DNA from 2 places in the Streptococcus sp. 4094 genome. Region 1 is predicted to be linked to the other one. Evidence: riboswitches for the same ligand, from Rfam matches in the RefSeq annotation. Region 1 holds a riboswitch; the other holds the start of a gene.
The links. A riboswitch is a leader RNA that binds a small molecule or an ion and turns the genes downstream of it on or off. The one in region 1 is predicted to bind thiamine pyrophosphate.

Region 1 (6,231 bases):
ACTTCTCAGATGCAGGTGTCAAACTAGTAACGCTTTCTAACTATAGTGAACTCATTCACCTAGCCCAAGAAGAAGGTTATATCACACCAGAAGGACTCGACCTTCTAAAACGATTTAAAGAAGACCAAGAAAATTGGCAAGAGGTGTAAAAAATCAAAAGACTAAAAGGTTAAAAATTATACTATTCTGTCATATCAGGTGTATGAATGGCAAGATTCAAGTTGTTAATGTTTTTTACGTCAATTGTTTAAGTTTTAGATTTGCTTGGCTTGCTCTTATATAAAAAGTAGCACACGTCATGAAAGTTACAAGGGTTAAAGTATAATCCATAAACATGGTCAGATTTCCTTTTCTGAGATGTTGAAATTTCTTGCTTATCCCAGTCTTTTCAGTGATTTTAGCGTCAAGTTCTTTTTAGTTTTGAAAGATTATCCGTGAATTTCTTGCTTATTTATGATAAAATGGGAGTATCGCAAAAAATGACTCATCGTATTCAATTTTGAGTAAAACTAGGAGGATCCCATGTCTACAGAACATATGGAAGAACTAAATGACCAGCAGATCGTTCGCCGTGAAAAAATGGCTGCGCTCCGTGAACAAGGAATCGATCCTTTCGGAAAACGTTTTGAACGTACTGCAAATTCACAAGAATTAAAAGATAAATATGCCGACCTCGATAAAGAACAATTACATGATAAAAATGAAACAGCAACTATCGCAGGACGCTTGGTAACCAAACGTGGTAAAGGTAAAGTAGGTTTTGCCCACCTTCAAGACCGCGAAGGTCAAATCCAGATCTACGTTCGTAAGGATGCTGTCGGTGAAGAAAACTACGAAATCTTCAAAAAAGCAGACCTTGGTGACTTCCTTGGTGTCGAAGGTGAAGTGATGCGTACGGATATGGGAGAACTCTCTATCAAGGCTACTCACATCACACACTTGTCTAAGGCTCTTCGTCCTCTTCCTGAGAAATTCCATGGTTTGACAGACGTTGAAACAATTTACCGTAAACGTTACCTTGACTTGATTTCGAATCGTGAAAGCTTTGAGCGCTTTGTCACTCGTTCAAAAATCATTTCTGAAATTCGTCGTTACCTTGATCAAAAAGGTTTCCTTGAAGTGGAAACACCTGTTCTTCACAACGAAGCTGGTGGTGCTTCTGCCCGTCCATTTATCACCCACCACAATGCCCAAAACATTGACATGGTGCTTCGTATCGCGACTGAGCTTCACTTGAAACGCCTTATCGTTGGCGGTATGGAGCGTGTCTATGAAATCGGCCGTATCTTCCGTAATGAAGGAATGGACGCTACTCATAACCCTGAATTTACTTCTATCGAAGTCTACCAAGCTTATGCTGACTTCCAAGACATCATGGACTTGACTGAAGGTATTATCCAACACGCTGCTAAATCAGTTAAGGGCGATGGTCCAGTCAACTACCAAGGTACTGAAATCAAAATCAATGAACCATTTAAACGTGTTCACATGGTGGATGCTATCAAAGACATTACTGGTGTAGATTTCTGGCAAGACATGACTTTGGAAGAAGCTAAAGCTATCGCTGCTGAGAAGAAAGTTCCAGTTGAGAAACACTATACTGAAGTTGGTCACATTATCAATGCCTTCTTTGAAGAGTTTGTTGAAGAAACCTTGATCCAACCAACCTTTGTCTATGGACATCCAGTAGCTGTATCTCCACTGGCTAAGAAGAATCCTGAAGACCAACGCTTTACTGACCGTTTCGAGCTCTTCATCATGACTAAGGAGTACGGTAATGCCTTTACTGAGCTAAACGACCCAATCGACCAACTTAGTCGTTTTGAAGCCCAAGCCAAAGCCAAAGAACTTGGTGATGATGAAGCGACCGGTATCGACTACGACTACATCGAAGCCCTTGAATATGGTATGCCACCAACAGGTGGTTTGGGAATCGGTATCGACCGTCTCTGCATGCTCCTCACTGATACAACTACTATCCGTGACGTATTGCTCTTTCCAACAATGAAATAAGCACTTATCCTCTGGCTCTTGCCAGAGGTTTTTTGATGCAAAAAGAGACTGAATTTAAGGAGAAAATGAAGTATAGTGTGTTGAAGTTGAAATAGTACACTTTGATTTCTAAGACATTGTTAGAAATTGGTTTAAATTCCCTAATCAATTTGCGCATGTTTTATTTCATTTTACGATAGTACGCTGAAACTTTTCAAAAAGTACTAGAAATTGACTTGGATCCCCCAATTGATTTGTTCAGATTCACTATAAATAAAAATTAATAAGTGGGATAGGAAGTTAGCGTCACTAGGATAGTATCTTGCTTAAACAGTATATATGGGATTGATATAAGTCCCTAGGCCCTATTAGAGGATGTTCTGGTGTCTTATTCACTTGTTTTTTATAGCATTAGTAGATAGAATCAGCAAATAAAAAAGTAGTTCAAATGCCTGGCAGCAAAAAATCTCAACGATTCACTTAATATAGACTAAAGTTTAGAGTTTAAGGAAAGTAGGGATAGTATATTGTATGAAAAAATAAGATGGTTTTTAAGCAAAACTCTTGAAAATGATTGAAAAAAGAGTTATTATAGTTGTATAGTAAAAAGCAAACGCTTACTTAATCAAGGAGGACAGTTTATGTCATACAAAACAAGCAATGCAGAAGGGCATGTAGATTTCATCAATACCTATGATTTGGAGCCCATGGCGCAAAAAGTGATCCCTAAAGCAGCCTTTGGTTATATCGCCAGTGGAGCAGAGGATACTTTTACTTTACGGGAGAACATCCGTGCTTTTAACCACAAACTCATCGTTCCGCATACGCTTTGCAATGTAGAAAATCCAAGTACAGAAATTGAATTTGCAGGTGAAAAATTGTCTTCACCAATCATTATGGCGCCTGTTGCGGCTCATAAATTGGCAAACGAACAAGGTGAAGTGGCAACTGCGCGTGGTGTGCATGAGTTCGGTTCTCTTTACACAACCAGTTCTTACTCTACTGTTGACCTTCCAGAGATTTCTGAAGCCCTCCAAGGGACACCTCATTGGTTCCAATTTTACTTTAGTAAAGATGACGGGATTAACCGCCACATCATGGACCGTGTGAAGGCTGAAGGTTATAAGGCGATTGTCTTGACGGCAGATGCTACTGTAGGGGGTAATCGTGAAGTGGATAAGCGTAATGGTTTTGTCTTCCCAGTTGGCATGCCGATTGTTGAAGAATACCTGCCAGAAGGTGCTGGTAAATCAATGGACTTTGTTTACAAATCAGCTAAACAACGCTTGTCTCCACGCGATGTAGAATTTATCGCTGAATACTCAGGACTTCCTGTGTATGTCAAGGGACCACAATGCCGTGAGGACGTTGAACGTTCGCTTGCTGCAGGAGCTTCTGGTATCTGGGTAACCAACCACGGTGGTCGTCAAATCGACGGTGGACCAGCTGCCTTCGACTCACTTCAAGAAGTAGCAGAAGCAGTTGACAAACGTGTGCCGATCGTCTTTGACTCTGGTGTTCGTCGTGGTCAACATGTCTTTAAAGCCTTGGCTTCAGGAGCAGACTTGGTAGCTATTGGTCGCCCTGTTATCTATGGTTTAGCTCTCGGTGGTAGTGTTGGTGTGCGTCAAGTCTTTGAACACTTGAATGCGGAATTGAAGACAGTCATGCAGTTGTCTGGAACTCAGACTATTGAAGATGTCAAACACTTCAAGCTCCGTCACAATCCATACAACCCAACCTTCCCAGTTGACCCACGTGACTTAAAATTGTATTGATAAAAGAGATTGCCTCCACTGAATGTGGAGGTTTTTCTTCGTGTATTGGAAGAATAAATCGCTATCAAAAACTATATAAAGATATTTTTCGGTCAAATATCTTGCTAGAGCTTTCATTTTTTGCTATACTGGTGCAGTAATTAAATAATAAAGACATTTGGGGTGCTTTAGGCTGAGATGATACCCATTGAACCTGCTACAGTTAAGACTGGCGAAGGGAAATGTGAAACGTTTTTTCGTATGGCGAAATGAACGATCAAATCTTGTAAGTCAACTCTAATTCTTGATTGTAATTGGAGTTTTTTTGTTTATATAAAACTGGATAGGTTTGTTTAGGTAGCTCTCTGCAAATGCCCTAGATTTTCTTTAAAAGGGTCAAGTGAAACTAGGATTTTGCTTGGTATTTTATTGATTACTAAGGAGTAAAGAGAGGAAAAATAAATATGGAAACACAGGTTTATGCATTTGAGCCAGGTTTGACTGTTGGAGAATTATTAAAAAATAGTCAGAAGGATTGGCAGGCTGCAATCAATCATCGTTTTGTCAAGGAACTTTTTGCAGGGACAATTAAGAATAAGGTCTTAAAAGACTACCTAATTCAAGATTATCACTTCTTTGATGCCTTCTTATCCATGCTGGGTGCCTGCGTAGCCCACGCAGACCAGATTGAATCCAAGCTTCGTTTTGCCAAGCAACTAGGCTTTCTTGAAGCAGATGAAGACGGTTATTTCCAAAAGGCTTTCAAAGAGTTAAAAGTATCTGAGAATGACTATCTGGAAGTGAGCTTGCACCCTGTAACAAAAGCCTTTCAGGATCTGATGTATTCGGCAGTGGCTTCATCAGACTATGCTCATCTTTTGGTCATGCTGGTCATTGCAGAAGGTCTCTATTTAGACTGGGGTTCTAAAGATTTGGCTCTACCTGAAGCCTATATTCATTCGGAATGGATCAATCTCCACAGAGGTCCTTTCTTTGCAGAGTGGGTTCAATTTCTGGTTGACGAACTCAATCGTGTCGGGAAAGGTCGAGAAGATTTGACAGAACTTCAGCAACGCTGGAATCAAGCGGTCGCTTTAGAATTAGCCTTTTTTGATATTGGTTATGACGCCTAGAGAAAGTTTAGGATATTTACAAATTTGATGAGGTAAATCATTCAATGTAACTGAAAAAAATTCTCAACTAAAGATAGAGATAAATCGAAATCAATAGATCGTATAAAGTGAAAAGGAAGGAATTCAATATGACAAGTTTAAAATTATTAAAAGAAAAAGCACCTTTGGTCATTTGCATAACCAATGATGTAGTAAAAAATTTCACAGCAAATGGATTAGTAGCACTGGGTGCCTCACCAGCTATGAGCGAGTACCCAGCAGACTTAGAAGATCTATTAAAATATGCTGGAGGATTATTGATTAACATTGGGACTTTAACGGATGATAATTGGAAATTATACCAAGCTGCTCTGAAAATTGCAGAGAAATATAATGTCCCAGCAGTTTTAGATCCTGTAGCCTGTGGAGCAGGAGAATATAGAAAAAAAGTAGCAGATGATTTAATCAACAATTACAAACTAGCTGCGATTAGGGGGAATGCTGGAGAGATTGCTTCTTTAGTAGGGATAAATGTGGCATCTAAAGGAGTAGATAGTGCTGGTGTGGATAATATTGATGAGATTGCTCTAGCAGCCAACGCTAAGTTTCATATTCCAATAGTAGTGACTGGAGAAGTTGATGCGATTGCTGTTAATGGAGAAGTGGTAACGATTCATAATGGTAGTGCCATGATGCCAAAAGTCATTGGGACAGGATGTTTATTAGGGGCAGTGGTAGCAAGCTTTATCGGACTAGAAAAAGGTCAAGAATTGAAATCATTAGAAACAGCAATGTTGGTTTACAATATCGCTGGAGAAATGGCAGAAAAACGTCCAAATGGACATCTTCCTGGAACATTTAAAGTTGAATTTATGAATGCCTTATACGAGATTTCAGATGAAGATGTAAAGGAATTCAAAAGAGTGAAGTAAAATGTTTCATAAAGAATTACTAAAACTATATTTTATTTGTGGAACGACTACTTGCCAAGGAAAAGATCTATATAGAGTCGTTGAGGAAGCCTTAAAAGGTGGTATAACCTTATTTCAATTTCGTGAAAAAGGTGAGGGAGCCCTGGAAGGTAAAGAAAAAGTTAAATTAGCAATTAAACTACAGGATCTTTGTAAAAAATACAATGTTCCGTTTATTGTTAATGATGATATTGATTTGGCGATGGAAATTGACGCTGATGGCGTACATGTAGGACAAGATGACCTTGGAGTTGATGAAATTAGAAAATTGATGCCAGATAAAATAATTGGTCTTTCTATAAAAAACGAGAAAGAATTTCAACAGTCAAAAGTTGAATATGTAGATTATGTTGGTGTTGGTCCTGTATTTGATACCCAGTCAAAAGATGATGCTGGTGG
Region 2 (6,231 bases), on a different contig from region 1:
TTAGTAGTAGGATTGATGCTAGCAGCGGGTGATAGTGTCTATGCCTATTCTGGCGGAAATGGATCGATTGCGCGTGGGGATGATTATCCTGTTTATTATAAAAATGGGAGCCAGGAGATTGATCAGTGGCGCATGTATTCTCGTCAGTGTACTTCTTTTGCAGCCTTTCGTTTGAGTAATGTCAATGGTTTTGAGATTCCAAGGGCTTATGGAAATGCGAATGAATGGGGCTATCGTGCTCGTCGTGAAGGCTATCGTGTAGATAATACACCGACGATTGGCTCCATTGCTTGGTCTACTGCAGGAACTTATGGGCATGTTGCCTGGGTGTCAAATGTAATGGGAGATCAGATTGAGATCGAGGAATATAACTATGGTTATACAGAAGCCTATAATAAACGAAGTATAAAAGCAAATACGATGACAGGATTTATTCATTTTAAAGATTTGGCTGGGGGTAATATAGTAAGTAGTGGCAAAGTATTCAATAGTCAACCTTCTTCTACAGGAGGAACTCATTATTTTAAGAATAAGGCAGCCATAAAAAATCAACCTTTAGTTAGTGCAACTTCAATTGCATATTATTCTTCAGGTGAGAGTGTTCATTATGATCAGGTACTTGAAAAAGATGGGTACAAGTGGTTGAGTTATATATCTTATAACGGAAGCTATCGTTATGTTCAATTGGAGGCTGTGAATAAAAATCCTCTAGGTAATTCTGTTCTTTCTTCAACAGGAGGAACACATTATTTCAAGTTTAAGTCTGCTATCAAAAATCAGCCACTAGCTAGCGCAACTGCGATTGATTACTATTATCCTGGGGAGAAGGTTCATTATGATCAAATTCTCGAAAAAGATGGATACAAGTGGTTGAGTTATACAGCTTATAACGGAAGTCGTCGCTATATACAGCTAGAGGGAGTGACTTCTTCACAAAATTATCAGAACCAATCAGGAAACATCTCTAGCTATGGATCCAATAGTAGTTCAACTGTTGGTTGGAAGAAAATAAATGGTAGTTGGTATCATTTCAAATCAAATGGCTCTAAATCAACAGGCTGGTTGAAGGATGGTTCTAGTTGGTATTATTTGAAATCATCTGGTGAAATGCAGACAGGCTGGTTAAAGGAAAATGGCTCGTGGTATTATCTGGATAGTTCAGGGGCAATGAAAACAGGCTGGTATCAAGTTTCTGGTAAGTGGTATTATTCTTACTCTTCAGGTGTCTTAGCTGTTAATACGACGGTGGATGGCTACAGAGTAAACAGTGATGGAGAACGAGTATAGAAAATTGGAGTAGGAAATTTTTCCTGCTCTTTTCTGTAAGCAGTTTCCTTGACATTTTTTGTATTTTGCGCTATCATATATCTATATAATATATGGGAGTCTGTGTACAGTCTGAGAGGAAGTGTTAAACTTCGACCGCACCTGATCTGGGTAATGCCAGCGTAGGGAACGATACTTAGTCTATTCTTGACCTTTTCCATATATGGCAAAGGTTTTTCTTTTTGTCAAAGGAAAACGAGAAGAGGAGGTTTTTATGAAAGCAAGCATTGCCTTGCAAGTTTTACCCCTAGCGCAGGGGATTGATCGGATAGCTGTTATCGATCAGGTCATTGCTTATCTGCAAGTTCAAGAAGTGACGATGGTGGTGACACCATTTGAAACGGTCTTGGAAGGGGAGTTTGATGAGCTCATGCGTATTCTCAAAGAAGCGCTGGAAGTGGCAGGGCAGGAGGCAGATAATGTCTTTGCCAATGTCAAAATAAATGTAGGAGAGATTTTAAGTATTGATGAGAAACTTGAAAAGTATACTGAGACGACACATTAGTCTATTGGGCTTTCTGGGAGTCTTGTCAATCTGGCAGTTAGCAGGTTTTCTTAAACTTCTCCCCAAGTTTATCCTGCCGACACCTTTTGAAATTCTCCAGTCCTTTGTTCGTGACAGAGAATTTCTCTGGCACCATAGCTGGGCGACCTTGAGAGTGGCTTTATTGGGACTGATTTTGGGAGTCTTGATTGCCTGTCTCATGGCTGTACTTATGGATAGTTTAACTTGGCTCAATGACCTGATTTACCCTATGATGGTGGTTGTTCAGACCATTCCGACCATTGCCATAGCTCCTATCTTGGTCTTGTGGCTAGGTTATGGGATTCTGCCCAAGATTGTCTTGATTATTTTGACGACAACCTTTCCTATCATCGTCAGTATTTTGGACGGTTTTAGGCATTGCGACAAGGATATGCTGACCTTGTTTAGTCTGATGCGGGCCAAACCTTGGCAAATCCTGTGGCATTTTAAAATTCCAGTCAGTCTGCCTTACTTTTATGCAGGTCTGAGGGTCAGTGTCTCCTACGCCTTTATCACAACAGTGGTATCTGAGTGGTTAGGAGGCTTTGAGGGTCTTGGTGTTTATATGATTCAGTCCAAAAAACTGTTTCAGTATGATACCATGTTCGCTATTATTATTCTGGTATCGATTATCAGCCTTTTGGGTATGAAGCTGGTCGATATTAGTGAAAAATATGTTATTAAATGGAAACGTTCGTAGAATTAGAATGTTTCAAAAAAAGAAAAGAGGAAATTAGAATGAAGAAAACATGGAAAGTGTTTTTAACGCTTGTGACAGTTCTTGTAGCTGTTGTGCTTGTGGCCTGTGGTCAAGGAACTGCTTCTAAGGACAACAAAGAGGCAGAACTCAAGAAAATCGACTTTATCCTAGACTGGACACCAAATACCAACCACACAGGGCTTTATGTTGCCAAGGAAAAAGGTTATTTCAAAGAAGCTGGAGTGGATGTTGATTTGAAATTGCCACCAGAAGAAAGTTCTTCTGACTTGGTTATCAATGGTAAGGCACCATTTGCAGTGTATTTCCAAGACTACATGGCTAAGAAGTTAGAAAAAGGGGCAGGAATTACTGCCGTTGCAGCTATTGTTGAACACAATACATCAGGAATCATCTCACGTAAATCTGACAATGTTACCAGTCCAAAAGACTTGGTTGGGAAGAAATACGGAACTTGGAATGACCCAACTGAACTTGCTATGTTGAAAACCTTAGTAGAATCTCAAGGTGGAGACTTTGAAAAAGTTGAAAAAGTACCAAACAACGACTCAAACTCAATCACACCGATTGCCAATGGCGTCTTTGATGCTGCTTGGATCTACTATGGATGGGACGGAATTCTTGCTAAATCTCAAGGTGTAGATGCTAATTTCATGTACTTGAAAGACTACGTTAAAGAATTTGACTACTATTCACCAGTTATCATCGCAAACAACGACTATCTGAAAGACAATAAAGAAGAAGCTCGTAAAGTCATCCAAGCTATCAAAAAAGGTTACCAATATGCTATGGAGCATCCAGAAGAAGCAGCTGATATCCTCATCAAAAATGCACCTGAACTCAAGGAAAAACGTGACTTTGTCATCGAATCTCAAAAATACTTGTCAAAAGAATACGCAAGCGACAAGGAAAAATGGGGTCAATTTGATGCAGCTCGCTGGAATGCCTTCTACAAATGGGATAAAGAAAATGGTATCCTTAAAGAAGACTTGACAGACAAAGGCTTCACCAACGAATTTGTGAAATAATGACAGAGATTAGACTAGAACACGTCAGTTATGCCTATGGTCAAGAGAGGATTTTAGAGGACATTAACCTGCAGGTGACTTCAGGAGAAGTGGTTTCTATCTTAGGCCCAAGTGGTGTTGGTAAGACTACGCTTTTCAACTTAATTGCGGGGATTTTAGAAGTTCAGTCAGGGAGAATTGTCCTTGATGGTGAAGAAAATCCCAAGGGGCGCGTGAGTTATATGTTGCAAAAGGACTTGCTCTTGGAGCACAAGACGGTGCTTGGTAATATCATTTTGCCCCTCTTGATTCAAAAAGTGGATAAGGCGGAATCTATTGCCCGAGCGGATGACATTCTTGCGACCTTCCAGTTGACAGCTGTACGAGACAAGTATCCCCATGAACTTAGCGGAGGGATGCGTCAGCGTGTGGCCTTGCTTCGAACTTACCTTTTCGGGCACAAGCTCTTTCTCTTAGATGAGGCCTTTAGCGCCTTGGATGAGATGACCAAGATGGAACTCCACGCTTGGTACCTTGAGATTCACAAACAGTTGCAGCTGACAACATTGATTATTACTCATAGTATAGAGGAGGCCCTTAATCTCAGCGACCGCATCTATATCTTGAAAAATCGCCCTGGGCAGATTGTTTCAGAAATTAAACTAGATTGGTCTGAAGATGAGGACAAGGAAGTCCAAAAGATTACCTACAAACGTCAAATCTTAGCAGAATTAGGCTTAGAATAAGTAGAAAAATAGGGAGTTGGTGAAGATTATCCTTTACTAGCGCCCTTTTTCTTTTAAAAATGAGAAAATTTCGGTATAATAGTCAAAGATAGTCAAGGTTTAAAGAGAGAGGTGGGTTTGTAATGAGATTTAAAAATACATCGGATCATATTGAGGCCTACATCAAGGCGATTTTAGATCAATCTGGAATTGTGGAGTTGCAACGGAGTCAGTTGGCGGATACTTTTCAGGTTGTTCCTAGTCAGATTAATTATGTGATCAAGACACGCTTTACGGAAAGTAGAGGCTACTTGGTTGAAAGTAAGCGTGGTGGTGGAGGCTATATTCGGATAGGACGGATTGAGTTTTCGAGTCATCATGAAATGCTCAGGGAGCTGCTTTACTCAATTGGTGAGCGAGTTAGTCAAGAAATTTATGAGGATATTCTGCAGCTTTTGGTTGAGCAGGAATTGATGACCAAGCAGGAGATGAATTTGCTGATGGCAGTAGCTTTGGATCGCGTTCTAGGAGAAGAAGCTCCAGTCCGTCGAGCTAATATGCTACGACAGGTCATACAAGAGATAGATAGAAAAGGGAAGTAAGATGAACTATTCAAAAGCATTGAATGAATGTATCGACAGTGCCTACATGGTTGCTGGCCATTTTGGAGCTCGTTACCTAGAGTCTTGGCACTTGTTGATTGCCATGTCCAATCACAGTTATAGTGTGGCAGGGGCGACTTTAAATGATTATCCATATGAGATGGACCGTTTAGAAGAAGTCGCTTTGGAACTGACTGAAACGGACTATAGCCAGGATGAAACTTTTACGGAGTTGCCGTTCTCCCATCGTTTGCAGGTTCTTTTTGATGAAGCAGAGTATGTAGCGTCAGTGGTCCATGCTAAGGTGCTAGGGACGGAGCACGTCCTTTATGCGATTTTGCATGATGGAAATGCCTTGGCGACTCGTATCTTGGAGAGGGCTGGTTTTTCTTATGAAGACAAGAAAGATCAGGTCAAGATTGCTGCCCTACGTCGAAATCTAGAAGAACGTGCAGGTTGGACTCGTGAAGACCTCAAGGCTTTACGCCAACGCCATCGTACAGTAGCTGATAAGCAAAATTCTATGGCTAATATGATGGGCATGCCACAGACTCCGAGTGGTGGTCTCGAGGATTATACGCATGATTTGACAGAGCAAGCGCGTTCTGGCAAGTTAGAACCAGTCATCGGTCGAGACAAAGAAATATCCCGTATGATTCAAATCTTAAGCCGTAAGACTAAGAATAATCCTGTCTTGGTTGGGGATGCTGGTGTCGGGAAAACTGCTCTGGCGCTTGGTCTTGCCCAGCGTATTGCTAGTGGGGATGTGCCTACGGAAATGGCTAAGATGCGCGTGTTAGAGCTTGATTTGATGAATGTCGTTGCAGGGACACGTTTCCGTGGTGACTTTGAAGAACGCATGAACAATATCATCAAGGATATTGAAGAAGATGGCCAAGTCATCCTCTTTATCGATGAACTCCACACCATCATGGGTTCTGGTAGCGGTATTGATTCAACTTTGGATGCGGCCAATATCTTGAAACCAGCCTTGGCGCGTGGAACTTTGAGAACGGTTGGTGCGACCACTCAGGAAGAATACCAAAAACACATCGAAAAAGATGCGGCCCTTTCTCGTCGATTCGCTAAAGTAACGATTGAAGAACCAAGTGTTGCAGACAGCATGACCATTTTGCAAGGTTTGAAGGCGACTTATGAGAAACATCACCGTGTGCAAATCACAGATGAAGCGGTTGAAATAGCGGTTAAGATGGCTCATCGTTACTTAACCAGTCGCCATTTGCCAGACTCTGCTATCGATCTCTTGGATGAGGCAGCAGCAACAGTGCAAAATAAATCAAAGCATGTAAAAGCAGACGATTCTGAC

Region 2: another riboswitch for thiamine pyrophosphate. It lies ahead of HT721_RS03510 (thiamine-binding protein); the one in region 1 lies ahead of HT721_RS08210 (TenA family protein).

What each region holds. Positions count from the first base shown of each region.
Region 1 is NZ_VMMI01000034.1:57,843-64,073, forward strand. It holds gene pyrE (orotate phosphoribosyltransferase) at 1-149, shown strand, start outside; gene lysS (lysine--tRNA ligase) at 523-2,013, shown strand; gene lctO (L-lactate oxidase) at 2,634-3,770, shown strand; TPP riboswitch at 3,919-4,007, shown strand; gene HT721_RS08210 (TenA family protein) at 4,214-4,882, shown strand; gene thiM (hydroxyethylthiazole kinase) at 5,011-5,793, shown strand; gene thiE (thiamine phosphate synthase) at 5,795-6,231, shown strand, end outside.
Region 2 is NZ_VMMI01000011.1:66,550-72,780, reverse strand. It holds gene cbpD (choline binding-anchored murein hydrolase CbpD) at 1-1,287, shown strand, start outside; TPP riboswitch at 1,370-1,472, shown strand; gene HT721_RS03510 (thiamine-binding protein) at 1,541-1,831, shown strand; gene HT721_RS03505 (ABC transporter permease) at 1,794-2,552, shown strand; gene HT721_RS03500 (ABC transporter substrate-binding protein) at 2,591-3,598, shown strand; gene HT721_RS03495 (ABC transporter ATP-binding protein) at 3,598-4,323, shown strand; gene HT721_RS03490 (CtsR family transcriptional regulator) at 4,446-4,904, shown strand; gene HT721_RS03485 (ATP-dependent Clp protease ATP-binding subunit) at 4,906-6,231, shown strand, end outside.